Regions from separate parts of the Desulfitobacterium metallireducens DSM 15288 genome, predicted to be linked through region 3. Evidence: riboswitches for the same ligand, from Rfam matches in the RefSeq annotation. Region 3 holds a riboswitch; each other region holds the start of a gene.
The links. Region 3 has a riboswitch for cyclic di-AMP ahead of eam (glutamate 2,3-aminomutase). Riboswitches for the same ligand answer to the same signal wherever they lie in the genome.
Positions count from the first base shown of each region.

Region 1 (7,668 bases), 1.1 Mb from region 3:
AATGACTCTTATAATAATAGGCTTCTCTGATTGTAGCGATGAATCAAAGTGTTTGACTCCAATTATCGCTAACAGAGCAAAGAGCACCCCTCCCAAGATCATCATTAAAGCTGTTGAAATCATGAATTTTAAAGAAAAATAATAGCCAAGGTATATTCCCAGTGCTACCGCTAGTAAGGGCATAATGAATACCATAAAGAAGGCAAAAATCATATTGTTTTTCTTATTCTCAATTAAAACATGTTGACCAATTTTTGTGCCAAGGGTATCGGTAGCTTCGAGAATCATCGCGCTGTCTCCTGGACAAGCACCACAACCGATGCATTCACTATGCCTGCTGATTCTCACCGTGGCATTTTCACCTTTAAGTTCCACAACTATTCCTTCAAGCATCTCACTCATTTGTTCAGACTCCTTTTTCACATTGACAAAAAGAAAATCAAAAGAATCCACAAGAAATCTAAAGAATTATACGGTTTTAGACGGATTACTAAGGATCTTCGAAAACACAAAATTAAATGTAGTAAGAACCGAGTTCACCGTTTGATGAATCTGCAACCACCATAAACACCGGGCTGGTCTTTTTTCCTTGGTCAAGATTAAAGATATGCTAAAGAAATGATCCGAATGTCAATGTTCCCACAATCACATAATGGTTAGATTTCGCGCCGTTTACTTTTCTTACTCGACTCTGGTCATAGTTTTCATGATATGCACCCCCAATCACCTGCATATCCTATTGTTGATTGGTATATTCCTTAAGTCCTCCAATGAGATAATTAGTGCTTCTACATTTAAAAAAGACTTCCTGCAAGAAAGTAACATTTAATTGCTCAAAAAATTTACATTACAACATATTAATGATACGAGATGAATCAGATAAGATTGGACAATTTTGAGAAAAAAATGAGCTACGATTAATCATGAGGATTATTTAAATAGCGTGTTAATCCATCTCTTTATAAGGAGTTAGACATTAATTTGATAAATAACAAAAGGTTATTTATACTTTGTATACAAGACAAAAAGGAAGATGCGATACAATGTAGGCAAATATCCGTAAATGGGGAAATAGCATGGTGAAAATATGATTTAAAAGAATTGCTTGCCCAAATTCCCGATGAAAGAGGCAATTATCAAGTAGATTCTAAAAGAGACGAGAGTTGGTTCAGTAACAATTCCGTCTCTTTTTACACCTTCACAATAAGAATGCAAAGAATAGCCCGCAGACAGGAGGATTAAACAGAATGACAAATCGCTCATATCTTTGTATAGACCTAAAGTCATTCTATGCTTCGGTCGAATGCGTGGAACGGGGTCTCGACCCTATGACCACGAATCTGGTTGTCGCTGATCCTGAACGGTCGGATAAGACCATATGCCTTGCTATTACTCCGACGATGAAAGCACTAGGCATCCACAATCGCTGTCGGGTATTTGAGATACCGAAGAACATAAAATATATCATGGTCGAGCCGCGAATGCAGAAGTATATTGACTACGCCGCCGAGATTTACGGTATCTACTTGCAATACATCTCAAAAGACGATATCCATGTGTATTCCATCGACGAGGCTTTTCTTGATGTTACCAGTTACCTTTCACATTATGGACTGACTGCCAAGGAGATGGCGTTAAAACTCATGGCAGAGGTTCTTAGAAAGACCGGCATCAGAGCGACCTGTGGTATCGGTACAAATCTTTACCTCGCCAAAATCGCTCTTGATATAACGGCGAAACACTCGCCGGATTTCATCGGTATTCTTGACGAAGAGTCCTACCAAAAGACGCTTTGGGACCATAAACCCATCACCGATTTCTGGCGCGTCGGTGCTGGAACGGCACGACGCTTGGGGCAACGCGGTATCACAACAATGGGACAGGTCGCTCATGCTGATGAGGATATGTTTTATAAGATATTTGGCATTGATGCCGAGCTACTGATAGACCATGCTTGGGGACGTGAGCCGACGACCATTGCGGATATAAAAGCCTTTAAGCCGAAAACAAACTGCCTTACCAGCGGGCAGGTTCTCATGCGGGATTATACCTTCGATGAGGGCAAACTGATTGTGCGGGAAATGATGGACTTGCTCTGCCTTGATCTGGTAGAGAAAGAGCTTGTGACGGCCTCCGTGTCCTTACAAGTCGGTTACTCTAACGCGCTCCGTGCTGACCCGGCAAAAGGAACGGCATCGCTTGCAACCCCATCCAGCGCCGATAGGGTGCTGATTCCTGCGGTTGTTGAACTCTATGAGCGAATCGTTGATAAGAGTAAACCCGTCCGGCGCATTAACATCTCCTGCAATAATGTGGCAGCTGAAACGGGATACCATCAGCTCAGCCTCTTTGATACGCAGGACGAAGCAGTGGAACGCAATCATAAGGTTCAAAAGGCCGTTCTCAGCATCAAGAAGAGATGTGGCAAAGATGCTGTTCTGAAAGGAATGAACTTTGAAGAAGCTGCCACCACGCGTGAGCGGAACCATCAGATTGGAGGGCATAAGAGTGGCAGCAAGTAGACCGAGAGCTAAAATGCCCGTATCCGAGCGGGCAAAGCAGTTTATGCCCTTTGCTGCCGTAAGAGGTCTCAATGAGGCTCTGGCGAAGAAAGAGCGTGATCTTGGCATTGTCCAGAAAACGGAGCTGTCCGAGGAGATGGCGGACGAACTTAACGCGAAGCTTGCCTTGCTGCAAAAAGGCAGTATTGCGACTGTTACCTATTTCTGTGATGGTGAGTATCGTTCCATAAGCGGTGAGGTATTACTTTTCAATGTGGTTAACCGCATCTTGCGCATCGCTGATACGAAAATTACATTTGATGACATTCTGGACATTTCAATGGAAGAAACAGCTGAAGAAGATTCGCGGCATGGAGTTTTATGATGTGACCAAGGTTACAATTCATAAGTCGGTTTAGTGGCTAATAACACCTATTTATTCAGTGCTACATCTCAGGTTTAAGTGATAAATACTCATACAATAAACCTCCTAAAAAAGGAGGTTTATTGTGGTATAATATGTCACACGACTATTATGATAAGAATTTTAGTCAGAAGTATTTGAACATTTAGAGCTAAATAGAATTTGATAAAAGTTACATTCCCTCAAGCATATCTAAATGAAATGCAAGATATTACGGAGGCTTTGAAAAACAGAGCTAACAAAGGCTCCACCTAAAAAGGACGTACGAAATTCAGGATTTCGTACGTCCTTTTATCGTTTAATAGCGACGGGCACCCAGATAATGTGATGCGTAATAACTTTCGTTCAAGCTATTTGTAGTCACACCACGGCGGGGGTTAGCGGCATGAACGAAACTCCCTCCACCGATATAGATTCCCACATGGGAAGCTCCAGGTCCATCGGTGTTGAAAAATACCAAGTCACCAGGGGATAAGTTATTCCGGCTCACGGAAGTCCCAGAAGCAAATTGGGCATAGGAGGTACGGGGTATTGAAATTCCCGACCCACGATAAACGTATTGTGTAAAGCCTGAACAGTCAAACCCGCTTTGGGTCGTTCCACCCCACACATAAGGCGTTCCGATCAAGCTCATAGCGTGATTGATAAGTGATGAACCATTAGATCCACGAGAAACACTAACGTTCGTAGCCCCTGAAGTTTTCGGTCCTTGAAGGACGACTTGTGTAACGGGTTGTTTTGTAACTTGCTCACTCGTTACACTGCGTTGGACATCATGACCATTTCTTTGTTCATAGGCATAAGTAACTACTTTTGATCCATTGCTCCCTGGAGTGATGACTTTCGTTTGGCCGCTTCGCAAACTCGAATCCGTTTTGGTTTCGGTATTATAAGGTATGTCTTGGGTTTCGGTGTATGTGCCTTTGCTGATCACAGTGAGATACGGTGTTGTATCCACCAATTTAATCACTTGACCGGGTTTTAACGGACTACTCTCGGTCATCCCCGGGTTTCCTGCGAGGACATCTTTAGTTAACATATCATTCTTACGAGCAACCAACCACCAAGAGTCATTTTTTTGAACCGTATACTCCTTGGTGGTGAGATGGCCATCGATCAGAAGTTGCAAGGTCTTATCGAGGGGTTGAATTTCCGAGGGAGAAGCGTCCATCGTCTCAATCGTCACCTTTTCAACAAAACTCACCGAGTCGATTTTATTTTCGGAACTCGGATCGGCAAAACTGTCCTTGTATTGTTGGAGCAAGGTGTTTGCCTCATCTTCATTTGCTAAAATAGCAACCGTAGTGCCATCAATTTTCAGGGCAACTGCGTGTTGGGTTGCTGCTTCAGTGGTTTTTTGATTGGAATCAACCAATAAGGCATAGGCAGGGGGATGGGCAAAAGCGAGGGATGATCCCACCAATACGATTGTGACAATCAAGGCTCCGCCGATAAACTGAGGAGACTTCCACGGAATACGTTTGAAAGAGACGTCTTTGAGAGATATCTTTTTCAGAGAAATCTTCTTAAAGGAAATACCTTTGAGTGAGAAACGACTGAGAAACACGATTACACGTTTGAAGCTCTGATTACTAAATTTAAACATTTGCCACCTTTTGAGCTTACGAGGTTAGTTGACGGGTTTGGGCACAGGTGTAGCCCTACGCACCTAACGGCACGATACACCCCAGTACGAGATCCCCCGTTCTGGAAAAACCAGATTCAGCTTCTATTCTTCCTTTCTTTATGTATTTAATATTAATATTCTTCATAACTTGGCAATATCCTGTAAAATTCGATTTAGTAAATAGTGTATTTTATTTCCAAGATTTGATACATGGTTTTTTACAATTTGGCAAGGAAAATAGATGCTTTTGTCGAAATTATACTCCACTAAATAAAAGTGGAGGTAGGATAATGAAAAAGTTTGATGAAAGTGCCGCAATCAATATGTTCTCTGGCTATGTTAGTAAGGGCGAAGATATTTTAAAGAATCCAAGCAAGGTTGAAGAAACCATAAAAAAGGCCTTGGAAAAGGCTAAAGAAAGTAGAGGCCCACTTGATGAAATATGGCATGATCTTCAGCTTATGTTTGGAATAGCAGGTGATTGGGTAAAAGGGAATTACAGAGAAGTACCTGTTGGATCTATCGCGGCTATTATTGGAGCATTGCTTTATTTTATATCACCAGTTGATCTGATCCCAGATGTAATTCCTGGAGTCGGTTTAATTGATGATGTTTTTGTACTTTCGATAGCCATAAGACAAGTAAGGTCAGATTTACGAAAATATGAACAATGGAAGAATGCATGAAATTTTAGTAGCCATACTCGATGTCATTCGTCATGCCGATTGGATTATTGACGTGGGTCCTGAGGGCGGTAGCAGAGGCGGTCAGATTCTTTTTAAAGGAACACCGGGTGACTTGAGAAACTGCAAGGAGTCAATTACGGCAAATTACGTGTAAAATACTTTCTATTTTGATGTGGAACGCAAATATTGTGTTCCTTTTTTTCTTGATAGGGAAGCATATCCTATTATGATTTAGGTCACCCTTCAATCGCTTTAACATAGATGTTTAAATAAGCAATAAAGGGAAAGCACTGCTCGGGAGCGAAATTAGGAAGTAATGGCACTATGGACCGGGGAATCACCCCTGATGGGAGGATGAATATGCCAAAAACACGAAAAATGTTAAGTGACTGGAACGCGCCGTATATTCAGTCGCTTGTGAAATTGATTAAAACGCAGAGCAAGTCAACACTAGCGCATTGGGCGGTTGATTATGCCGAGGGAGTTATATTGCCGCTGTGGAGCAAGCACTACCCAGACGATATGCGTCCGCAAAATGCGCTAAATGCCGCTCGGGAATGGCTTGCCGGGAAAATCAAACTACCAGAGGCTAAGAAGCAAATCCTCGAGTGCCACGCGGCTGCCCGCGAAGCCGATGGGAAGCCTGCTGCGCAAGCCGCCGCAAGGGCGATCGGTCAGTGTGCGTCGACGATTCATTCAGCACGGCACTGTATCGGACTCGCGCTCTATGGTGCGATAGCAGTTTCATATGACACTCTCGGAACCAAGGTTCCGTGGGAGCAGCTAGAGCAATGTGTCGCCGTTGAATGCGGGCGTATGCTTGATGCACTCCGTGCCGTAGCCGTTGATGATGAGCCGAACCCGGCAAAAATTGACTTGAAGTGCTGACATCGGCAGAATAACACGCGGCAAACGCGAGGAAACTTGAGCAAAACGGTTCAGAGTGATGATTGAGGAAGCTGCTACACGGGAATGAAATGGTGCGAAAAATGACCGGGTTAATCGTGGCTAGAGTAAACCGTGCTGTAGATGCGCTAGAAAACTATAAGTCATCAAGACCTATCGGTGTATGGGTACGGAGCCTTTTACCTTTGCCTATGCAGAGTATTTAACTCCTTGAGTTGTTAGGTGCTGGTGTTTTCTTAGTAAGATTAGCGAAATTGATTGAGAACTGGAGAGGTATATGAATGGATTTTGGTGAAGTCTTCAAGGATATTTCAGCGGGAATTTTGGTTACCGATGCAGATTTTAATGTGGTCTGGGCCAATACCTTCGAGGAAGATTTTTATGGAAAACCCGTGATGGGGTTGTGGTCTGTTGAGTGTCATAAGGAAGAAAATCGCCAAAAGATTGCCGACTTTGTAGCCCGGTTTAGAAGCGGGGAATTAAAATCCTTTACAAAGATAGCCTTTGGGATGGTCATTACCTATAGTAGCTATTTTAAGGACGGGGAGTTTGCCGGAATGGTTCGAACCCGGATTTATTTGCCCGAGGGAGCGGATGCGAAGGAGACTGCTCATTATCCAAAGTGAAATAAAGTAACACAAATAGATGGAAGGGCCTGGGTTTAATCCCAAGCCCTTCCAATGTTTTGCCTTTCAAAAGTGATTTGGTAAGCAAATTAAAATGAGGATATGTCATTTAGAACCGCTAAGAAATGAAAATCAAAGATAAAAGGCCTTACGTCGAGTATATGAATCCAACTAAAAACAAACCTGACACCGTATGAAATACGATGTCAGGCTGCATAAATTATTAAAAACGAATCAGCCGCCAGAAGTATCCGGGCGCGTTGATGGGCTGTGAATTTTCTAGAGGGACTTCGAGAACGGTCTGTCCTGCTTGTTCGATTTCTAATGTTCCAATTGCTTGATTAGCTTTGATCGGTAATGGGTTTTGAGTCATATTGATGGAGTACGTAAGCTTCATCCCCGGATAACCAAAGATTTGGACCGGTTCCGTTGCTTTTAAAGGGCTGCTGCTGTGCCAAGCCGTGGTGATTTGTCCAAATCCTTCAGCCGGTTCGGTTAAGGGATAGAGTTTAAATTGAGGTCGGACCTGGTCAAGGATTTTAGCATTGGCATCGAGAGCGCTTTGAAGGGATTGCAGTGTTTTTTGCCCTAAGACCGCTCCAATAATATAATGAGTTTGACTGCCGACTTTTACAGGTGTTGCCGACACAAAATTACCGCCGGCGACTGTCATGGAACCCGTTTTAATCCCGACGATTCCATGCTTGCCAAGCATGGAGTTCACATTATAAACCGTTCCTGCAACAGGTAGCGTTGCTTGCGGCATGGCCACGATTTCACGAAAGATAGGGTCTGACATGGCAGCTTGAGCAATTTTGATCTGATCGACGGCATTGCTGACCGTTGCTGGATTAACCCCGCTGGCATCCGCATAATGAGTTTGCGTCATACCGAGGGC
Region 1 is NZ_CP007032.1:1,877,445-1,885,112, reverse strand. It holds gene DESME_RS09015 (SoxR reducing system RseC family protein) at 1-402, opposite strand, end outside; gene DESME_RS16435 (IS3 family transposase) at 331-567, shown strand; gene DESME_RS09010 (Y-family DNA polymerase) at 1,248-2,522, shown strand; gene DESME_RS09005 (YolD-like family protein) at 2,509-2,886, shown strand; gene DESME_RS09000 (C40 family peptidase) at 3,224-4,531, opposite strand; cyclic di-AMP (ydaO/yuaA leader) riboswitch at 4,530-4,663, opposite strand; gene DESME_RS08995 (YkvA family protein) at 4,843-5,238, shown strand; gene DESME_RS15915 (excinuclease ABC subunit A) at 5,231-5,392, shown strand; gene DESME_RS08990 (putative immunity protein) at 5,599-6,126, shown strand; gene DESME_RS08985 (hypothetical protein) at 6,426-6,770, shown strand; gene DESME_RS08980 (D-alanyl-D-alanine carboxypeptidase family protein) at 6,994-7,668, opposite strand, start outside.
Region 1: another riboswitch for cyclic di-AMP. It lies ahead of DESME_RS09000 (C40 family peptidase); the one in region 3 lies ahead of eam (glutamate 2,3-aminomutase).

Region 2 (7,668 bases), 1.1 Mb from region 3:
TGACCAAAAACAATCCGTTAGCAATAGCGGTGGCAATTGATGGTACGAACATGGCTTATCTGATGAGCTAACTTTACAGGGGGGAAAATAAAATGGATATAAAATTTGATCCAAATAATGTTGTTATTAAACTCTGTATGATGGGGATTAATTTAGAAGATAGTGGAAACATTGAAGATGCAACCACGATGTTTAATAAAGCATGGCACGAAGCAACAGACGACTATGAAAGATTTATTGCAGCTTATCATTTCGCTCGTCAACAAAAGAGTATTACAGACAAATTGGAATGGATGGAAACATCATTACGGTGTGCACTAAATATAAATGATGAAAATGTCAAAAGTGCATTCTCAACGTTATATTTAAACATTGCCAAATGTTATGAGGAATTGTGTGATTCTAATAATGCAAGTAGAAATTATGAATTATCAAATTCCTATAAGGGTGCGCCTTCTGATAAGGGACCATTTTATCATGGAACAAAGGCAGAATTGCAAGTTGGTGATTTACTGACAGCGGGGGGTAATTCAAATTACAAACCTGAGCTTAAAATGAACCACATTTATTTCACTGCTAACGCAAATGGCGCAGGACTTGCAGCAGCATTAGCAAAAGGAGAAGGAAGAGAACGCGTTTATAGAATAGAACCAACAGGTGAATTTGAAAACGACCCAAATGTTACGGATAAAAAATTTCCGGGTAACTTAACACGTTCTTATCGCTCACAAGAACCTCTAAGAATTATTGGTGAAGAAACAGAGTGGACGAAACTGACAACGACCGAGCGACACAAATGGCGCGAAAATTTAGCCAAAAACAAGGGCGAGATTATTAACTGAGCATAAAGCAAAGCACCCTTTGATTTTATAGAAGTTCTCGCTTGAGTTTGATTGGCCGAGTGGTTCCTAAACGCAATGGGACGTGTTCAACTTTAACATCCGTATGTTCGAGCCCAAACCATTTCACAGGGGAAACCGTAATTTGCTTTATGCTGAGTTTAAATTGCATGATTAATCGTTCATATAAAGGAAGGTTGGTATCATGAGCAAGTTCTTCACGGACTAAAACAAAACAGAAATCCCCAACGTTACGATTTACTACATTTGTAGAATACATTTGCGGTTGTTGTTTTAGTTCGTGGGATTCCATTAGATCTGTAACAACTTGTCTTAGATACGTGCTCACTTTTTGTTCAACCCTAAATCCTAAGCGCAGTTGAATTTTGTAAACATAATCGGTTCCAAAGTTTTCTACGGTGTAGGCCATTGTCCTTGGTTCATCTGTTACCTGTACATTTATAAACCAATAAACTTCTGCTCTTTTTGGCCGCTTATCTAAAATCGAATAAATGATTTCATTATCTATATGCCCTGATTTTGATTTGCTGGTTAGATAAACCAAATTCGTGGCATATACTGGAATATGTTCATCTTTTCTTAGATTATCAAGCTTAGAAATATAATCTTCCAGTGAAACTTCTTTCGTCACGACTTGTTCAAGCTGTGTCGCTTTTAACCATAAAAACATCAGAATTAAAATGAGAGAAGCAATAATCACAGTTATAAAACCGCCATGAAAGAACTTTACGGCACTTGAGACGAAAAAAGCAGTTTCCAATACTCCAAAAATGATAACCATGAGGAGTGCGAGTACCCTGGATACCTTTTTTTGAAGAAGGTAATTGAACAATAAGATTGTGGTCATCAGCATCGTAATTGTAATAGCTAACCCATAAGCCGATTCCATGTGTGTCGATGTTTGAAAGAATAGGACCACTCCGATACAAGAAATCATTAAGAGGAAATTGACGATCGGAATGTACATTTGCCCTTTAGACATCGCTGGATAGTTAATTCTTAATCTCGGCAGTAGATCTAACTTAATGGCCTCTGAGACAAGGGTAAAGGATCCGGAAATTAAGGCTTGGGAAGCAATAATAGCTGCTAAAGTAGCAAAGACAACACCAATGATACGAAAATTATGGGGCATTAGTTCAAAGAACGGATTAAAGTCCATAATATTTTGTAGCCCCTGATTATCTTTAACCTGTAACAACCAAGCCCCTTGACCAAAATAGTTGAGCAGCAAGCAAATTTTAACAAAAGGCCAAGTTCCATAAATATTTTTTCGTCCTACATGTCCTAGATCCGAATATAACGCTTCTGCCCCTGTTGTAGCCAAGAATACACTGCCCAAGATTGCAAACCCGACTTTATTTTCGTCACTAAACAACAGTTTAACTCCATAGTAGGGAGAAAATGATTTTAAGATATCAAGGTTTCCGAAAATATGTATAACACCTAGAATCCCTAACATGGTAAACCATAAAATCATAATGGGTCCAAATAATCGTCCTATGATCTCCGTTCCCGTTCGTTGTATGAGGAATAGGACACAAAGAATAATGATGGTAATCAAAATAACAGTGGATTGGCTAGAGCCAAAGCTATTCGCATAGGCCGGAATCCCTTTTAAACCTTCCACAGCAGTTGTGACGGTAACTGCCGGAGTTAAAACACCGTCAGCTAAAAGGGCTGCTCCCCCAATCATAGCTGGAACAATCAGCCAGCCACCCATCTTTCGAATCAATGAATACAGTGCAAGGATGCCACCTTCTCCATGATTATCTGCTTTGAGTGCAATTAGGACGTACTTAATCGTGGTAAGTAAGGTAAGAGTCCAGAAAATAAGGGAAAGGGAACCGTATATAAACTCATTGGAAAGGGATTTTAATCCACCATTCCCTTCAACTAATGCTTGCATAACATATAAGGGTGATGTACCAATATCACCATAAACAACACCGATTGTTACGAGCATACCGGCTAAGGTTAATGGCCGTTCCTTGTAGATATTTAATGCTTTTTCCATTATTTTGTCCTTCATTCCTTCATATCAATTTATCAGTGATATTATTGAATAAACAAAATGATCTTCATGCAGTTGCCGTTAGGCTGCTGTATTACTTTTGAAAGTGAGTTTTTTCAGCGTATTTAGTAAATACAGTGTGGGGGGTAATACAGAGTGCGGTTTACCTATGACAGATTAAACTCCGGCAATGCCTTCCTTAAAATATTGGCGAACCATTCAGAGCGACCTTCAACGTTTGAGCAGTCTTACTCAAGTAGTCCGCGCATGAAGTTTTCCCGATTAGCCACAAGTTTATTATTCTCTTCCTTTTATAACTTTTAAAATGAATTCCATGCTATTAGCTTCCTAAAAAAGAAAAACCCCATTTGGGGTTAATGTCAAAGTGTATAACAAACCAAAGGGTATGGTTTGCTTTTAACCCCCTTTCAACGCTTACGAGGTTAGCTGTCGGATTCGGATTGAAAGGAATAACCCGTCACATTCAGTGATTCACCCCATTTGGCTAATTGATAGCCCAGACTTGGTTCCCCCGCTTCCATAGAATTCAGCGCTGGCTTTATTCAACTTCTACTCATAATAATCCCTTTATATTGGATTGTATAGAACCGAATTTGAATAAAAACCTTTCAAATTCTCCAATAAGGCCTAGATTTTACTGGAATTTCTTTCATTATTAGTAACGTGCATTATATCTGCATTTTTCTTTCATGTGCTTAACCCGAAATCATTAAGTTCAACTTTGATTGACATGTCTATTCAAGACCCTTTAATAGTTCTCCAATTATTCGGATTCTTCAATTATACAACTGTTAAGAATTGTTCCTTCCGAGGTTGCACATCGTACTTATGTAGCGGAACAACCATTTGGCGATACATTGTTCCCATTATCCTCCCTATAATATCTTGGGATTTACTTTGATTTTCTCTTGTTTTCATAGAATTCCTAACTTACCTAAAAAGCTCATCACGGATAAAATTCGCATAGAATGCATAATTCAGAGAAACTGAGTATGGCAAAGCCAACGTCTGCTATTTTTAATATGTTGGCCGTTGTAAACCCACTATACTCACGGTGGTAAACCTCCCATGTCTAACAGGGTCAAGATTAACACATCTGCCCTAAATTCCTTCGTTCCACCTATCCATGATTGGGTGTCAGTAATGCTACAAAACCGAGTCTTTGCTCTAATGGATAATATGTTGACTGACTACCAGCTCTTTTATCTTGTTAGATTACTATGATTTGGGTACATTCTGTGGTGACGCCTACCAACAGAACTGCTTATTTGCACTTTCTGTTACGCTGCTAAATACTCAACGGGACGATGGATGTCTTTAATTAGCTTTTGCGGGTCGTAGTCTATGCCTTTCGTTAATATTGCATAGAATACCCGAATCAGTTTACAGCTTAAGGCGATTAGCGATTGTTTCTTTTTGAGAGGATTCTTGTTTCTTGTCGTGTAATACTTATGTATCTCTGCAAACTCTGTGTTGTTAGAGACTAGTGGCATCACCGCTTGAAATAGAATTGCCCTCAGTCGCGCTCGCCCCCGTTTGCTGATCGTGGTCTGTCCTTTGTGCTTGCCTGAGCTGCTTTCTCGCAAGGCCAATCCGGCAAGTTTTTGAATCTGCTTCGGAGAATTAAAGCGTCTAATGTCTCCAACCTCAGAGATAAAACCAGCTACTGAAACCAGTCCCACACCTTTAATTTCAAGTAGCTTTGCTACTTCTGGTATTTGACTGCACAAACCATCAATGACCTCTGTGATCGCTTGATATTGTGCTGTTTTATTATGATAGTCTTGGAGTAATAGCTTGATTTCCATTCGGGAACAAAACTCTCCTTCGGTGCAACCAATGCTCTTTTGAGCAGCTTCATACAGGCTCTTAGCCCTTTTCATACCCACTGCCCTCAGTTTGTTGTCCCTCCAAATTTGGTTTATTCCTTCTGCTCCAAGTTTTTCAATATCGCTGGGTAGAGGGGCTTCTTGCAGCACCAGCATGCTACTTGTGGCATCAAATTTAGCAAACACCGTTTCATGCTCGGGAAAGTATATTTTTAGCCACCGCTGGATGCGATTTTTATGCTATTCATATCCTTTGTATGCGCATTCTGCAAGCCGTAGCTATTCGCAATTCCGCATAGATCCCTTCCGGAATGTAAGGCTCATTGAATCTGCCCTCGATCACCAGCTTAGCGATTGTTTTAGGATCCTTGGCATCCGTTTTGCTCGGATGATTGTCATCCAGTTCTTTACTACGTTTTACGTGAAATGGATTGACCAGGACTAGCTTAATGCTTTGCTCTTTAAAATATGATGCTAGATTGAACCAGTAATGGCCGGTTGGCTCTGCGCCTACTATTATGGAGTCCTTATGTGTCTGCCTTTTTAGCCGTTCAATCCATGCGTAGCAGTCTTTGAATCCTTCTGCAGTGTTTGCAAACTTGAATACTTTCCCTAGCTCTACTCCTCGCCAGTCGAAAGCTCTGGCATAATGAAGTTCGCTTGCGATGTCCACTCCAATGACAATACTACTTTCTGAAAGTTGATTTAGTTTCTCGTTTTGTGTAAAATTCATCTGGATGACCTCCGGTATTTTTTGATTGGATTCTGTTGGCCAACAGTGTGTCCTCTCAAAGCTTAACGTGAGGTCATCTTTTTTTCAAAGCTCATTTTTTCTTGTTACAGGAATGCTACAAATCGTCTTGAGCCATCCTGAAGAAGCTAATTAAACATCATGGCAAGGGGATTTGAGTTCACAGCAGACTGCAATTGATGGTCATCAATATGGGTATAAATTTCTGTTGTGGCCACGCTCTCGTGTCCAAGGATTTGTTGAAATGACCGAATATCAACACGTCCATACTTATACATTAACGTCGCGGCCGTATGGCGCAGCTTATGGGTCGAGATAGTTTGAGGATCAAGCCCTGATGCAATAACATTTTTTTTAACAATGTTTTGAATAGCCTTGGTTGTCAACCGCTGTTTGTTTCGTGAAACAAACAAAGCTTTGGTTTGCACATCAAGGCTATTTCGTATTTGAAACCATATATTGATCGACTTCTTGGCGGCAGGGGTTAAGTAGATTTTTCGTTCCTTGTTTCCTTTGCCGATCACGCTGAGCACATCACTATCTATCTGGTTTATATCCAGGCTTGCTAATTCGGATAACCGCAGTGCGCAGTTAAGAAATATAGTGATAATGCAATGGTCGCGCGGCGATTTTTCACATTGGATCAACAGTCTGACGGAATCCTCCAAGGTAAGATACTTGGGAATTCTTTTGGGTAGCTTGGGTGTTTCCAACTCTTCGGCAATGTTGTTATCAATAAGATGAACTTTTGTCTTTAGATACTTCCAAAACTGTCGTATTGCGATTATTTTCCTTGCCCTTGTACCGGCAGAAGACTTTAATTTCGTTTGACAATGGGCTATGAAAGCGTACATCTCGTTAACGGATACCGATTTAATGAATTCCAAGGTTACCAATGAGAAGTCGCTATTGATTAAGCTAATGCCTCGGGAATTAAGAACATGCTCAAAGAACATAAGTAAGTCTGTACGGTATTCTTTTATAGTGCTTTCAGACCGACCTCTAATAACTATAAGATATCCTAGATACTGCTCGATAAGCGGACAACTTTTGTTTGATTGCATAGTAATCATCTCCTTACCAATAGTCTTGACCTATTTAGCAGGAGATAAAGTGATTTTAGCAATAACAACCAGGAGTTATAAGAATTCGCGGAAGTAGGATGGAAAGGGCACTAGTCTAGTTCAGAAGTTGGAAAAACGGGGGGATCGCAAGAGTGCTCCCTTTCGTGTATGTTTTGTACGGTGCTGATTTAAATGGCAATTGTAATTAAACAAGTCATTATTATTCATTCATCTGTAGGTTTGCCCATTTGGTCGATGCGTTATCATCGACCATTTTTACGAGTATTCGACATTAGGATAATGTTAACATGCTTATAGATAAGTTTCGAGGAGAATAAATATTGATGTGATTAAATTATAAATTTCCTTGGCTTTTAGCAATAATGTGAAGCACAGTTGGTTTTTATAAAATTATTAAAAATTGATAGGTCAGTAATATATCTTTAGGCGAGAGGGAGTATTGAAATGAAGTATGATTATAAAAATAGATTGAGTGTTAACCGAGAGCGTTCATCAACGGTAAAAAGATCCGCTCAAATTGATGAATTTTATAGCGACAGATCACGTGTACTATATTGTTCATCGTTTAGGAGACTTCAGCAAAAGGCTCAAGTTTTTTCTTTAGAACCAAATGCAAGTGTACGAACAAGAATGACTCATTCACTTGAAGTTTCTGATCTGGGAAGAACTTTATCAAATGGCATTGCTCAACGCTTATTTAACAAAAACATTATCTCGATTCGTTCTGTGCCTTATATAGTCGCTATTGTTGAAAATGCCTGCTTAATACATGATATAGGGAATCCTCCATTTGGGCATTTCGGTGAGGCAGCTATTCAGGACTGGGCAAGAAATAGTTTACCAAAGTTACCTACAGAAGTAATATCTCAGAACACTAAATTCTCTCTACTCATGAGTGATTTTGAAGAATTTGACGGAAATCCTCAAGGCTTTCGTACAATAACGAGACTACACACTGAACGCGATGAGTTTAGTTTGAATTTAACATATGCAACTTTACTCTGTGCTTTAAAATATTCCAGAGCGGCAGGTGAGGATCGAGATAATGGAATTTTAAAAAAAGCGGGATATTTTCAAACCGAAAAATCTTTAGTGGTAAAAATGTGCTCCG
Region 2 is NZ_CP007032.1:1,896,901-1,904,568, reverse strand. It holds gene arr (NAD(+)--rifampin ADP-ribosyltransferase) at 93-842, shown strand; gene DESME_RS09085 (KUP/HAK/KT family potassium transporter) at 868-2,874, opposite strand; cyclic di-AMP (ydaO/yuaA leader) riboswitch at 3,289-3,434, opposite strand; partial or broken gene DESME_RS09080 (IS110 family RNA-guided transposase) at 4,173-5,454, opposite strand; gene DESME_RS09075 (tyrosine recombinase XerC) at 5,601-6,536, opposite strand; gene dgt (dGTPase) at 7,002-7,668, shown strand, end outside.
Region 2: another riboswitch for cyclic di-AMP. It lies ahead of DESME_RS09085 (KUP/HAK/KT family potassium transporter); the one in region 3 lies ahead of eam (glutamate 2,3-aminomutase).

Region 3 (7,668 bases):
TTCGTTTCCTTCAATCCCCTTTAACTCGACGATGCTTAAGCCGATTGGGTTGGGACGTTTGGGGGAACGACTGGCGAAGATGCCAACTTCTATTTCCGGTGCCCAGGAAGGATGAATATGAAGATTAATGTTTTCTTTAATTTGGTCTAAATAAAAGAAAACATAAAGATAGCGGTAAGTTAGTAGTTGATCGAGGCCTGCTTGATACTCTGGATCAAGTGTTATCCAGAATTCACCAGGGGCGTTTTCTGGGGGTTGATGAGGGATTGGAAGTCCTGGAAGATAAGGAGAATGAATAGTACCAATGGATTGTAATTGAATCTTCACTGAAAATACCTGCCTTTCGTTCATCCATGTTAAGAATCGTGCAATTCTGAGAAATACGTCATAATCCACTGTGTTGACGTGCAGCTCCAACATGAAAATGGGAACGAGTATGAATAAGGTTAACGTCTAAGAGCAACTGGCGATCAGAGAGAAGAGGAAGACAGGCACCATCAGCTGCAATAGTATGATCTTCGCGAAAGATAATCACACGTTCGGCAATATCCTCGACAATGGAGAGATCGTGTGTTGCTGTAATAACTGTTTTACCGCTCGAATGCAAGGCACTTAGAAACTCTACCAGCCAGTATTGAGTTCTAGGATCAAGTCCATTTGTGGGTTCATCAAGAAAAAGAATATCAGGATTGACAGATAGCACACTAGCTAATGCAACCTTTTTCTTCTCTCCTCCGCTTAAATGGTAGGGTGGGCGGTCAAGTAAGTGAGTAATGCCTATGAGTTCCGCGATATCCTGGATGCGTTCAGAAGTGACTTCGGGAGAGAGTCCCGCTTGGAGCGGAGCAAAGGCTAGTTCATCGCGGACCGTCGCTGAAAACAGCTGAGCATCTGAATTTTGAAAGATAAAGCCTATTCTTTGACGAAACTCTGAGAGAAAAGTTCGTTCCTGCAAGGACTTCTCTGTAACTTCTCTGCTAAAAGCGATAAGGGTTCCTGAGGCTGGATGAAGCAAGCCACTGAGTATCTTGAGTAGGGTGGATTTTCCGCATCCGTTAGCCCCAAGAATAACAACGCTTTCTCCTGGAAAGAAACTTAACGAAATATCTGAAAGAACATTTTCGTGTTGAATATAAGCATAGGAAAGATGACTGAGCTCAAGAATGGGAGCTTGCATGGGCAGCCTCCGCAGGAATAGGAACGTGTTCTAAAAGAATACGATGATTAAGAAGCGTCATGTCCATAATCCGTGCTCGAAGAAATTTTTGCTTTCCGAAAATATCGACAAGCTTAAGCCCATCTTCAAAAGGCTCAATGATATCTACCGCTTCCATGAATAAAATCTCGTCTTCTCCCTCTTTTAGATAGGCATTGGCTTCACACATAACACAATTCCTCCATTTAAAAAGACCATAGAGGTCCCATATTTTACTACGGATGAGACCTCCATGGTCTTTTTTTTATTCTCTTGACTATCTTTATTCTCCATCCCTTTACTTTTTCCTGCTACGTCTGATATTATAGATGAAATCTTAAGACTTTTCTGAAATAATGTTTTTGAACTTCGATACCTGATTTTTTCCCAGCCTTTTTAGCCATTTTTATGTTATCTATACTAGGTAAATGATATGATAAGGTGGAAGAAAAGGGCAATAAAGATAAAGAAGATCAGTGATAAAGGAGAGGACGGGTTTGCACCAATCGCCAGAGATTTATTATTGGTTTGAAAGCATAGAAACAAAGGGATTTACCTGGAATTTGACCGTGGCTTCGACGTCGCAAGGAGTGTGTTGGGTAGGCTTGGGCGAGCCAGAGGATGAAGAGCAAACTCTTAAAGCTCATTTCAAACGTTGGATTCCTGAAGCTGTATTATTAAACCGAAGAGAGTTTAATGTTCAGGTACTCGAGCAACTCAATGAATACTTTGTAGGTCAACGACAGGATTTTACGCTTTCGCTTTATCCGTTAGGAACTCCATTTCAACTCAGCGTTTGGGAGGAGCTAAAGAAGATCCCTTATGGTGAGACGTGTAGTTATGGTGATATCGCTCGACGATTGGGGAACCCAAAGGGTCAAAGAGCGGTGGGAATGGCTAATCATAATAATCCCATTGGAGTCATCGTTCCCTGTCACCGGGTCATCGGTAAAAACGGAGACTTGACAGGGTATGCTGGAGGAATTCATCTGAAGGAGCGTTTACTTGCGCTGGAGAAGCTCGATCAGAGAATACACGAATAGAGGGAGGAAGATGAATGTGGAAGGGAAAAATATTTTTAATGGGGTCGAACATATTGGTATAAAAACCCTCAATATAGAGGAAGGAATTCGATTTTATACAGAGGTACTTGACTTTGAGCTTTTATATAGGAAGAAACCGGGAGACTCTGAACTTGCCTTTCTTCGACTGGGAGGAACGGTCATAGAACTCGTTGAAATCAAAGAGGGACAGCGTTTTGAGGACGGATGGGTTAATCATCTTGCCTTCACTGTATCGGATATCAATAAGGCTGTAGCATGGTTAAAACAAAATCAGGTTACACTCCTTCAGGAAGAGCCTAAATCAATTGGCGACGGAAGATATAATTTCTTTTTCCGTGGGCCATCTGGAGAAAAGTTGGAGTTGTTTCAAGAATTGAAGATTGCCTTTGAACATTTTCCAGATGTCTGATAATCTTAGGTAGGATTTCCTTCCTATTAAAATCGTTTTATTAAAGGGTGTGATCATGAAGAGATGGGATTTGCACGGTTTTCTGCCTGGCAAAATGGGGAGAAGCGGTATAATACGTTGAATAAACATCTGCGAGAGACTTTTGGTGAAAAAGTTTTTAAGGTTTCTTTAGACGGTGGCTTTACTTGTCCGAACCGAGATGGAACTAGAGGTTGGGGTGGGTGTATCTATTGTAGTTCTCGTGGTTCTGGAGATTTTGCTGGAGAAGTCTCACATTCAATAGAACAACAATTTGTCGAAGTTAAAGAAAGAATGTGTAAAAAATGGCCCAAGGCTAAGTACTTAGCCTATTTTCAGGCCTATACCAATACCTATGCACCGGTTTCTAAACTTCGCGAGGTCTATGAAGAAGCCCTATGTCAAGAGGACGTTGTCGGGATATCTATTGCAACTCGTCCGGATTGTTTGCCTGAAGAAGTGTTAGATTACCTGGAAGAGCTTAATCAAAGAACCTATCTTTGGGTTGAGCTTGGGCTACAGAGTATTCACGATCGAACAATGAATTGGGTTAGAAGAGGGCATACCTATGATGAGTTTTTAGCGGGAGTTGCAGCTCTTCATGATCGGGGAATACGTGTTTGCGTCCACGTTATTCTAGGCTTTCCAGGAGAAACGTATGAGGATATGATGGCGACAGCTCAGGCGGTGGCAGCGCTACCTGTTCAGGGAATTAAGATCCATTTACTCCATATTATCAAAGGAACTCCCTTAGCAAAGTTATATGAAAGGGAGTCGTTTCCTCTACCTACGTTTGAAGAGTATGTTAGCCTTGTTAGCGATATTCTTGAAGTATTACCCCCGCAAATGATCATTCACCGTTTGACAGGTGATGGAGCGCCTGATGATCTAATTGCTCCTTTATGGAGTCGTAAAAAATGGGAAGTCTTAAATGCAATAGATCGGGAATTACTAAAGAGGGATACCTGGCAAGGTAAATCCTTTAGCAAAGATCTAGAAACATAAAAAATAAAAAAGTAAGGGCCTAAGATGGCCCTTAACTCATGTGCATTTTAATTAGTAGTTAGGGTAGTGAATAATATTTCCCTCCCAGGTTCGCAGGGTAGCCTCTTCATCATCTAAGGAAAGTAGATACTGGGGTAGAATTGGCGTTTTTCCTTTTCCACCAGGAGCATTAATTATATAGGTAGGAATGGCTAAACCGGAAGTAAATCCTCTGAGCTTTTCCATAATATCTAGACCATTTTCAATTTTAGGAATAAAATGATGTGTGCCCTTGACATGTTTCGCATGAAAGATATAGTATGGACGAACTCGAATTTTCAAAAGCTCTTGGTTTAACCGTATCATTATATCGGGTGTATCATTAATATTTTTCAGAAGCACAGCTTGATTCCCTAAAACTACTCCGGCAGAAATAAGCTTATCCGCAGCCTTTTTGGCTTCTGCTGTAACTTCCTTAGGATGATTAAATTGGGTGTTGATATAAATCGGCGGATACTGCGCTAAAATGGAGCACAGTTCATCGGTGATCCGCATGGGAAGGGTGACGGGGACCCGGGTACCAATCCGCTTGATTTCTACATGAGGAATGGAGTGTAATTCTTCGAGAAGCCAATGGAGCGTAAGGTCGCTTAACATCAAGGCATCTCCACCTGTAATTAAGACATCACGAATTTCTGGATTGGCTCGGATATAGTCTAAAGCGGCTTGGAGTTGAGCACGGGTCTCGTGGCTATCGGTTTCACCGATATTTCTGCGTCTTTGGCAATGACGACAATACATAGCACAGAGATTGGTGACATTGATAATTAACCGATCGGGATATCGTCGTGTAATGCAAGGAGCAGGATTGGTAAAAGCTTCACCCATAGGGTCTTCTTCTCCGGTTAAATCCAGTAGTTCCTCGATCCGTGGAAGACCTTGTAAACGGATAGGATCCCATGGGTTAGAAGAGTCCATTAAGCTTAAATAATAGGGGGAAATAGCCCATCGATAGGTTCTTCCGACTTCAAGGATATCTTGTGCTGCTTGCTCAGTTAGAGGCAAGAGTTCTTGCAAGATCTGCAAATCCGTAATCCTGTTTTTCATCTGCCAGTGCCAATTTTCCCAATCCTCAAGAGTAGCCTTAAAGGTTGTAAGGATTCGATCTCGACTTTGAAGGTATTCATCCTTTAAAAGAAAACCTGTAGGAATTTTCTCTTTACGATTCATGTAAGGTATGGCCTTTAGCTTTAGCTCATTTGCACGATGTAAGGATTGCAATCTTTCATTTAATTCTTTTGATTCTACTGCCAATGAATTTCCCCCTTTTTATGTTGTACTTATCTTTTGGGAAATTAAAAGGAGCCTATAGTGGCCCCTAAGAGATCGAATGTGCTGATTAATAAAATCAGTACTTCTTGTGCGAGCTAGCTTACGAGGTTAGCTGACGGATTCGAGCGCACGCTCTACGCATAAGATGCGATTCACCCCAAAAAGTGGTTCCCCCGTTTCCCCTTAGGAATTAGGCCTTATTTAATTTTTATTATTTGTAATTGATTACCAACAACTTTATAATAACATAAAGGTTGTTACCAGTCAATGGGATTGAAGAGTTAATAATTGGTAATGATATTTTATGAGTTAAATGTTTCAAGGAGTGAATTGTAGAAATGGAACAGTCACGTTATCAAGAGATCGCCCTCGAAATTGCCCATTCTATCGTTATGAGTGAATATCAAGAAGGGGAAAGAATACATGGACGGTCGACGTTGGCGGGTCGATTCAATGTTTCTCCAGAAACCATTCGCCGCGCTATTGCAATCTTGCAAAATGCAGGCGTTGTTATGGTGAATCAAGGGATCGGAATTACGGTAACCTCAAAGGCTCAAGCCGAAAAGTTTTTGAGAGCGTTTGATCAGAAAACGGAAGTTCATGTGTTTCTTTCGGAATTAAATGAGTATATGGAGAAACGCAGGCAACTTGATTTAAAAATTGAGGGACATTTGAATAAAATTTTACTATATACAGATCGTATGATGTCTCGCTGGATGGATGTAGCAGAAGTCGAAGTGGGCAAAGATTCAGTAGCGGCAGGGCAAACCCTGACCCAACTCAAAATTCGAGAACGGACAGGCCTTACCGTTGTCGCAGTTGTCCGAAAAGGGATTGAACAATTCTCTCCGAATTCTGGATTTGTAATTGAGAGCGGAGATGTACTTCTAGTTGTGGGGGCAGAGCAGGGAAGAGAAAAACTCCAAGAAATACTTTAATGAATACAGGAAGTCGCACCTCACTGTCGAACTCTTAACTTTATTAAAGTGTAACTAGAGCTATCGCTATCGCTAAGTTTTCTTTAGAAATTGAGGGATGCGACAGATGACTTGGATTTTCTTGTTGGTTTTAGGAGCAGAGGTTGTGATGAGTATAGCCTCGCAAAATCTTCGGCTTCTTCTCGTTTTTCTGATCGGGAATATGCTTTACTTGCTTCTTTACACTGAGTATCAACGACGGCGGATTCGGAGTTTGACCACTGAACGCAATGTGGAAGTCAGCTTCAAGATTGCCCACGAAACGCTTCCTTATCTTCGAAGAGGTCTTAATGCGCAGAATGCTGAATTTATGGCTAAAATTATTCAAGAGATCGGTCAAGTCGCTGCAGTTTCAATTACAGACTGTACGAAGCAATTGGCTTATTTAGGTGTAGGCTGTGACCAACATCATCCTGGGGATAAGATCTTGACGGCAGCAACCCAGGAAGTGATTCGGACAGGAAATTATAAAATCGTCCGAACACAAAAGGAATTAAATTGTCCGCGTCAAAATGTTTGTGATTGTCCTATTGCAGCTGCAGTAGTGGTGCCTCTGCATTCTCAAGGAAAAGTTGTTGGCACGGTGAAACTCTATGAAACTAAAGATGGGCACCTGTCTCCTGATTTGATCCGGCTTGCTTTAGGAATGGCCCAACTTCTTAGTCTTCAGATCGAACTGGCTGAATTAGATCATCAGGCTAAGCTGGCGACAGAAGCTCAACTTGATGCTCTGCAGGCTCAGATCAATCCCCATTTTTTCTTTAATGTGCTGAACACGATTATTGCAACGAGTCGAACTAACCCGAACCGTGCACGTCGTTTACTTATATATCTTTCGGAATTCTTCCGCTGGGCAATGAAATCAAAAGGAACCCTGATTCCCCTGGAGGAGGAGCTGAAATTTGTACATACTTATTTGATTCTGGAAAAAGCTCGCTTTGGTCGAAAGCTACAGGTCAAGAGCCAGATCCCGAAAGAGCTCATGAAAGCGGTTATTCCGCGTTTAAGTTTGCAACCCCTGGTGGAGAATGCTGTAAAGCATGGGATTACGCCTAAGATTGGAAAGGGTACAGTATGGATCCAAGCGGAAGTAAAAGAGAGTGAACTGTACTTTTATGTACGGGATGATGGCATGGGGATTCCTCAGGAACGACTTTCAGAGGTATTGAAACCAGGGGTAGGTTCAGGTAATGGTGTTGGTATGGCGAATGTTCATGAGCGACTTCGGGGGTTGTATGGTGAGGAATACGGGTTGCAGATAGAGAGTGTACTGGGTCAGGAAACGACGGTAATCATGCATTTGCCGTTAATGTTTATGCCCATTGATGGAGGTTTTAAAGCCGATGTATCCGGGAGTTGATATTATTAAAATAGAACGCTTTGCCAAAGCGTGTGAACGTCAGCCTAAGATACGCGAAAGATTGTTTACAGAGCGCGAGCGAGCTGATCTAAGTGACCGACCGACTTCCAGTTGGGCTGCTCGTTTTGCAGGGAAAGAAGCAATATTGAAGAGTATGGGAACTGGACTCGCAGGGCTTTCTTGGCATGATGTGGAGATATTAACAGAGATAAGCGGCGAACCTCATGTGTATTTAAGTTCTAAGGCTGAAGGCGTTGTACAGAAACGTGGGGGCTCAATGGTTCGTTTAAGCTTATCGCATGAACAGGAATATGCCATCGCTATGGCTG
Region 3 is NZ_CP007032.1:805,379-813,046, forward strand. It holds gene tsaA (tRNA (N6-threonylcarbamoyladenosine(37)-N6)-methyltransferase TrmO) at 1-327, opposite strand, end outside; gene DESME_RS03870 (energy-coupling factor ABC transporter ATP-binding protein) at 386-1,177, opposite strand; gene DESME_RS03875 (CooT family nickel-binding protein) at 1,158-1,385, opposite strand; gene DESME_RS03880 (methylated-DNA--[protein]-cysteine S-methyltransferase) at 1,672-2,238, shown strand; gene DESME_RS03885 (VOC family protein) at 2,255-2,668, shown strand; gene mnmL (tRNA modification radical SAM protein MnmL/YtqA) at 2,732-3,691, shown strand; gene eam (glutamate 2,3-aminomutase) at 3,743-4,984, opposite strand; cyclic di-AMP (ydaO/yuaA leader) riboswitch at 5,084-5,209, opposite strand; gene DESME_RS03900 (GntR family transcriptional regulator) at 5,341-5,940, shown strand; gene DESME_RS03905 (histidine kinase) at 6,047-7,339, shown strand; gene DESME_RS03910 (holo-ACP synthase) at 7,323-7,668, shown strand, end outside.

Region 4 (7,668 bases), 430 kb from region 3:
GTTTTGAATGGATGGATGGAGTTGGATCAGATCTAGAAGAAATCTATACATATGCCCGCATGAGACGAGATGAGGATAACCGAGAAGCTCTCTATCAGGGAATGACCGACCGGGCAGGAGCACTCTCAGTTAAGTTGGGTAGTGCATTAGCCTTCGTGGTTCCTGAACTATTGGCGATTCCGGAGAAAAGGCTAGCGGAATTTAGCAAGACTAACCCTAAGTTAGAAATTTACGATCATGCTTTAGAAGACATTTTGCGCAAACGGCAACATGTTTTAAGTACAGCTGAAGAAAAGATATTAGCAGAAGCAGGCGAAATGGCAGAAGCGCCGAGTATGATTTTTGGAATGGCTAATAATGCCGATCTCAAATTCCCATCAATTAAGGATGAGAAAGGGCAAGAAGTCGAGCTAACTAAAGGAAATTACTCGCAATTTATGGAAAGCTCTGACCGCATCGTTCGAAAAGAGGCTTTTGAAACGCTGTATCACACCTATCAAAAGCAAATCAATACGTGGGCGGCGACCACAAATGCCAATGTCAAAGCAGATGCTTTTTTTGCTAAAGTTCGAAAGTATCCCTCGGCAATTGAATCATCTTTGGATGATGATCGGGTTCCGCTCACTGTGTATGATGCTTTAATTAAGACGGTTCGTGAATATCTACCGGAAATGTATCGTTATATGCGTCTCCGTAAAAAAATGCTGGGACTTGATGAACTTCATATGTACGATATATACGTTCCGATCGTCCCAGAGGTAAAAATGGAGATTCCTTATCCAGAAGCACTGAAAATGGTTCGTGAAGGCCTTAAACCCTTGGGAGAAATCTATCTCAAGATATTGAATGAAGGGTTTGATTCGCATTGGGTCGATATTTATGAGAATCAGGGTAAAACGAGTGGAGCCTATTCTTGGGGAACGTATCGCTCTCATCCCTATGTTTTACTAAACCATCAGGATACATTAGATTCCATGTTTACCATCGCTCATGAGATGGGACATTCCCTGCATACCTATTTATCAAATCAAACTCAACCGCATCTTTATGCCGGTTATAAAATATTTGTCGCTGAGGTTGCTTCAACTTTAAATGAAGCTCTTGTTATGGAACATCTCCTAAAGACGACAGAAGATCCTAAGGTGCTCGCTTATCTGCTCAATCATTACTTAGAACAATTCAGGGGGACGATCTTTAGGCAAACGATGTTTGCTGAGTTTGAACAGAATACCCATGCTTGGGTAGAGCATGGCGAAGCGTTGACGGCAGATCTCTTGTCGCAACAATACCTGAAATTGAATCAGGAGTATTACGGTCCAGACGTGGTTTCTGATTCGGAGATTGCTTTAGAATGGACAAGAATCCCGCATTTCTATAATTCGTTCTATGTTTATAAATATGCAACAGGTTTCTCTGCAGCAACTGCCCTTGCTCGTAAAATTCTTCAAGAAGGTGAACCGGCAGTAAAACGTTATCTATCTTTTCTCTCGAGTGGAAGCTCAGATTATCCGATTGAACTTTTGCGCAAAGCAGGGGTAGATATGGAAACGCCGGGTCCCGTGAAAGAGGCCTTGGAAGTCTTTAAGGGGTTGGTAGATCGTTTGGAAAAAGTTCTTGAGGAATAATTTCAGGAAAGTTTGAGAGAACCTTGACAAACGATATAAGATGGACGAATATTAATGTGCAGATACCCCTTGGGGGAATATGTGCCTGGAAGAAAGGATGGATGAACAATGAGTGAAGCGTGTAGTTCATGTTCAGCTGCTGGAAGCTGTACAACCGGTAGTTGTTCCACTGAACCTCAATTAACTGAAGCGCAAAAAGCCAGCAAGATTGGTAAAATAATTGCGGTTATGAGTGGTAAAGGTGGAGTCGGAAAATCGTCGGTGACGAGTATGTTAGCCGTAAGTTTAATGCGGCAAGGTTATAAAGTCGGCATCTTGGATGCGGATATAACCGGACCGAGCATTCCTAAAATCTTTGGAATTACGGAAAAGGCCAATGTTAATAAAATTGGCGTGACTGCCCCTGTAAGTAAGGGCGGGATTAAAGTGATGTCCTTGAACTTAATGCTTGAGAATGAGGACGATCCAGTTATCTGGAGAGGTTCAATTATTACTCAATTAGTTCAACAATTTTGGACGGATGTGGTGTGGGGAGAACTTGATTATTTATTAATTGACCTGCCCCCAGGGACAGGAGATGTCCCGATTACAATCTTCCAAAGTCTTCCTGTTAATGGGGTAGTTATGGTTACAAGTCCTCAGCAATTGGCGGGTATGATCGTTCGGAAAGCGATTAAAATGGCTAAAAAGTATGAGACAACTTTCTACGGATTAGTTGAAAATATGGCTTACGTCTCTTGCCCAGACTGTAATACGAAAATTGAGATTTTCGGTGCACCTAAGGGTGAAGAAGAAGCGAGTAAGAATGAAATCCCGTATTTAGGACAGTTGCCTATTGATCCTGTACTCTCCAGCATGTCTGATCTTGGTAAAATTGAAGATTATCAAACCGATAACTTTGATAAGATTGTCAAGAAAATGCTTGAAGAAGTGGCTAAAGATAATACTCATGCTAAGTCTGAGGATGCAGCTCAGTAAGGAGAAACGGAAAATTGAACAGTTAGGGCTTGCGTTTTGACGCAGGTCCTTTTTTCCCAAAGCGGAGAAATAAGAAGTGAGGTGAAATGGCTTTGTCAGTAGTGTTAGAATCAACCATACGAAATATCGATTTAGCGCCTCAAGGTCAACTTAAAATTGAATGGGTTCAAGGGCATATGCCGGTTTTAAATCAATTACGTAAAGAATTTGAACAGGAACTTCCCTTTAAAGGAAAAAGAGTCGTTGTTTGCTTACATTTAGAGGCTAAAACAGCTTACTTAGCTAAAGTCATTCAAGCCGGGGGTGCAGAAGTTACGGTAGTTGCCAGTAACCCTCTATCTACTCAGGATGATGTTGTTGCTGCCTTAGTTAAGGGAGGAATTGGGGCTCATGCATGGCATGGAGCAACGGCGGAGGAATACCATCAACATATTCATCAAGCGCTAGATTTTAAACCGGATTACATCATTGATGATGGCGGAGATCTTGTTTCAACTATCCATCGGGAAAGAAGAGAACTCATTTCTCAGGTCAAAGGTGGAGCTGAGGAAACCACGACGGGTATTCTTCGACTCAAAGCGATGGAACAAAATGGAGAACTTGGATTCCCAATGATTGCAGTCAATGATGCTCAAATGAAATATTTGTTTGATAATCGTTATGGCACGGGTCAGTCAGTTTGGGATGGCATTATGAGAACTACCAATCTCGTCGTTGCGGGTAAAACTGTCGTCGTAGCGGGGTATGGCTGGTGCGGTAAAGGTGTAGCTATGCGGGCCAAAGGTCTTGGCGCTCGTGTTATTGTTTGCGAAGTGGACGCTATTAAGGCTAATGAGGCTTGGATGGATGGCTTTCAAGTTATGCCAATGATCGAAGCCGCAACTCGAGGAGATTTCTTTGTCACAGTGACTGGAGATAAAGATGTTATTCGCGGTGAGCACTTTGAGGTCATGAAGAATGGCGCGATCCTTGCTAATGCTGGTCATTTTGATGTTGAAGTTAACAAAGATGATTTGAAGGCGTTAGCTAGCGAGACCCGTATTGTTCGCCCAAATATTGAGGAGTTTAAACTCGCTGATGGGAGAAAGCTTTTCTTGCTTGCTGAAGGACGGCTTGTGAACCTGGCGGCTGGGGATGGTCATCCTGCAGAAGTTATGGACATGACATTTGCTCTCCAGGCTCTGTCTTTGTATGCTTTAGCAACACAAGCTGAACCCTTGCCCGTAAAAGTGTATCCCGTCCCTCATGAAGCAGATCTACGTGTTGCTTGTCTTAAACTTGAAGCATTAGGTCTCCAAATTGATGATTTAAGTGAGGAACAGAAATCTTATTTATCCAACTGGGTTCATGGTTAAGCTTAAACGTCATGCTGGCGGGTTATACTAGGATTATCTTGAAGAGAAAGGTCGGATAATCCATTGTTTAAAACCTTATGGCGTTTATTGGTTGTTGTTGTTTTTATCTTACTTATAAAAAATACATTTACTTCTCAAACTCAAGCGTATATTATTTGGCCGGAAAATTCGAATTTCGTCGAACAAGTAAAATTTCAAATGAATCGACTTCAAGAAAATGCCCAAGATTTACCGGCCAATGTTGAAATGGAAATTAAACGCTTGTGGAAGGATCTAAAACCAGGTAATGACGCTAAACTTGTTTAAAATGTCATCTTATACTAAAGAATCAGTTTGACATTGTGCAAAATTCCATGTATCATAAGTTCATATCCAAACTAATTAAAATGATTCTAAAAAAGGAGCGCGATTGAGTTATGGTTGGTATTACAGAAATCGCAGCCCAGAAGGTGAAAGAGGTTATTGCAAGTCAGAATAAAGATAATTCCTACTTGCGTCTCTATGTCGCTGGCTTTGGCTGAGGAGGGCCGAATTTCGGCATGACTCTGGATGAGTCAAAGAATGAAAATGATATTGTAGATGAAGGTTTTGGAGTCACGATCCTTACTGAGGATAAACTGACAGAATATCTTGAAGGTGCAGTTATCGATTATGTAGAGTCTCAGTATGGTGGTGGGTTCGAAATCAAAACGAATAATCCTGGTGGTGGCTGTGATTCGGGTTGCAGCAGTTGCGGGAGTTAATTCATTAAATAAAGAGCTTTTTAAGCTCTTTATTTATTTTGCTTATATGGTGTTTATATTAATCTTTTAGGGTATATCCGCAAATTTGGGGAATATTAGAGATTAGCAGATATTTAATCTTAGGTTAATATTTCTAAACGTATCGTCATGATTGCATTCATTTTTAGAGATTCTCTTGAGTATGAATAGATAGAGGCCAGTTTTAAAGTTTCATATAACCATGTAAAATAGATATAGTATTTATTATTCCTTTGGGCAATGGTGCGTTATTCTAGTGCACGAAATGGCAATCGAAGGCGGGCCTAAGAATCCGCCGAGGGCATACCGATGAAGTTCCTGGTGGTGGCTTACGACGCCCAGTCGAGGGTTGCTGCTGGGAGTTAAGGTTCAGGGGGATCCGCAATGGCATGCGGGCGCTACCCTTAACCGTGGAGGCCTAAGTACGTGGTTCCTTTAGGGGTTACGGCTTGGGGTATGAACCTGCATTAGGAAGGAACTTAGTGCAGCGTAGCCTGCCTTGAGGTGGAAAAGTTGGGAAGGTGAGAGGGACTTGGACTATGTTGGCCGATATAGTTCAGTCTGCCGGAAATTCTTTTCTGCAAAAGAGGCTAGATTGTTAAGGAGTGTCAAGGAAAACTTCTAGAACGATAATCAGTGAGGATTGAAGTGCGGTCTCAGTGGCGATCAAGTTCTGAGTGCTGGTAACACCTCAGGTTAAGAGAAAAGGGAAACCGCCTCAAGGGAAACCTGGGGATCTTAGCGGGAAAACCTACTTGACCTAAGCCGTAATATTTTTTCACTGATGTCCTAAAGCCCAAAGGCACACCTCTCTTATGAGAGGTGTTTTTGGTTTTTAACTTTAAATTACCATAAATTAGATGGAGGAATTTAAGGCTCTTTATCGAATAATAATAAAATAATCAGTTCTGCTGAATTCTGTAGGGTTAGATCACTTGTGAGCTGAGACTACAGAGCGGGGGATTTCCTATGGGGTGAATCGCAAGTGATTGCGTAGGGCTTTACACCTTGATGCCCGAATCCGTCAACTAACCTCGTAAGCAAAGAAAGGTGGATTCCGTTTAATGATTTCATCCTCACGTAAAGTGTGGGTGGGCAGTATGACTTTGTCCAGCGTACTGCTATTCAGTAGTTTAATGGGTGCACATTACCCTGCCCAGGCTGCTGAACCTACGACTAGTTTGAAGACAATAGTATTATCATCAAACTCTGTGTCTGGATATTCAGCTTCAGCAACACGCAACAAAATAATTGCTTCAGCGGGAAAAACTCAGACTAAACAGGCTGAGCCTACTCCAAAAGTCCAAGTTGCCGTAGCTGAAGACAGGAAGGCAGAAGTTGCAAAGACTGAAACGAAGAAAGAAACTGCAAGTAAGCCAAAGCAAGTTGCAAGTGCAACTAAACAACAAACACAAGTATCTCGGAGTAGCAGTACTGATTCTTCCAAATTGGTAAGTAACGCAATGAGCCTTATTGGTACCTCTTATGTATTTGGAGGAACAAGCCGGAGCGGTTTTGATTGTTCTGGTTATACCCAATATGTGTTTAAAGGGTCAGGAATAAGTTTGCCACGTACTTCTTACGCTCAATTTGGAGTAGGGTCTGCAGTTTCTCGCAATCAATTACAACCTGGAGACTTGGTGTTTTTCTCGACTTATGATCAGGGAGCTTCCCATGTTGGAATCTATGTCGGTGGAGGAAGTTTCGTTCATGCCTCAAACAGTGGAGTTAGAACCACAAGTTTATCGGAGAGTTACTATGCTTCCCGTTATATGGGAGCAAGAAGAGTCACAAACTAGTACAGAGGGCATAAAAAGAGAGTAGCAATTTTGCTACTCTCTTTTTATGCCTTTCTCAAAGCTGACTGGGAAGCCAGGGAACTGGTTTATAGCCAGAGCACTCCCCACCGGGCTCGGCAGATGTTAAATTATGAATATAAAAGTCGGTTTTAGTGCACTGCTGGGTTCGCTTAAAATAGCACTCACGGCACAGTTCCACACGATAATTAAGAATCACGTTTCTTTTCCTCCTGAAAGTGCTGATAGATGATTTCGGCAATCTGAGCGGGTAAGCCTGCTTTCTGGAGCTCTTCTAAACTGGCTGTACGAACCTTAGCCGTTGATTTAAAGTAGCGGAGAAGGGTTTGACGACGTTTGGGACCTACTCCAGGGATTCCATCTAATTCGGATAGGATCATATTTTTGGCGCGCTGTTGGCGATGGAAGGTAATCGCGAAACGGTGAACTTCATTTTGGATGCGCTCTAATAAATGAAAGGTAGGCGAATTCTTTTCAACTATAACAGGAAGTCCTTTTTCATTGAGCAAACCTGCTGTTTGGTGATGATCATTTTTTACCATACCCGCAATGGGGATATTTAACTGGAGGGAATGGAGAGCATCAAGAGCAGCACTAATTTGTCCTTTACCTCCATCGAGTAGTATCAGGTCCGGGAGGTGTGAGTTTTCTTGTTTAAGGCGGTTATAGCGGCGGGTTATAACTTGGCGCATTGCTGCGGTATCGTCCATATTGGCCATCGGATAAATTTTAAACTTACGGTAGTTATGGCGATTGGGCTTACCGTCCAAAAACTGAACCATGCCAGCAACGGTGTTTGTACCCGCAGTATTTGAAATATCGAAGGATTCAATGATACGGGGAGCAGAAAGATTTAACGATTTCCCCAAATCATCTAAAGCTTGCAGGTTCTCTTCGATATGTCGCACCTCAAGTGTAATTTGGTCATGCAACGTTTTTTTAGCATTTTCCATCGCCATATGCACTAAGTCGCGTTTCTGTCCTTTTTGGGGAGCTAGGATCGGAAAGAGCCGAGATAAGAGCGTAATATCAATTGGCGGAACAAGGATTTCCTGAGGAAGGGTGATCTTGTCTGTGTAAAATTGAGCTACGAAGGAAATGAAAGCTTCTTCTGGGTTTTCAAAGAAAGGAA
Region 4 is NZ_CP007032.1:1,233,670-1,241,337, forward strand. It holds gene pepF (oligoendopeptidase F) at 1-1,625, shown strand, start outside; gene DESME_RS06000 (Mrp/NBP35 family ATP-binding protein) at 1,734-2,603, shown strand; gene DESME_RS06005 (adenosylhomocysteinase) at 2,690-3,958, shown strand; gene DESME_RS06010 (hypothetical protein) at 4,022-4,264, shown strand; gene DESME_RS15880 (HesB/IscA family protein) at 4,375-4,701, shown strand; cyclic di-AMP (ydaO/yuaA leader) riboswitch at 5,650-5,777, shown strand; gene DESME_RS06020 (C40 family peptidase) at 5,784-6,518, shown strand; gene uvrC (excinuclease ABC subunit UvrC) at 6,725-7,668, opposite strand, start outside.
Region 4: another riboswitch for cyclic di-AMP. It lies ahead of DESME_RS06020 (C40 family peptidase); the one in region 3 lies ahead of eam (glutamate 2,3-aminomutase).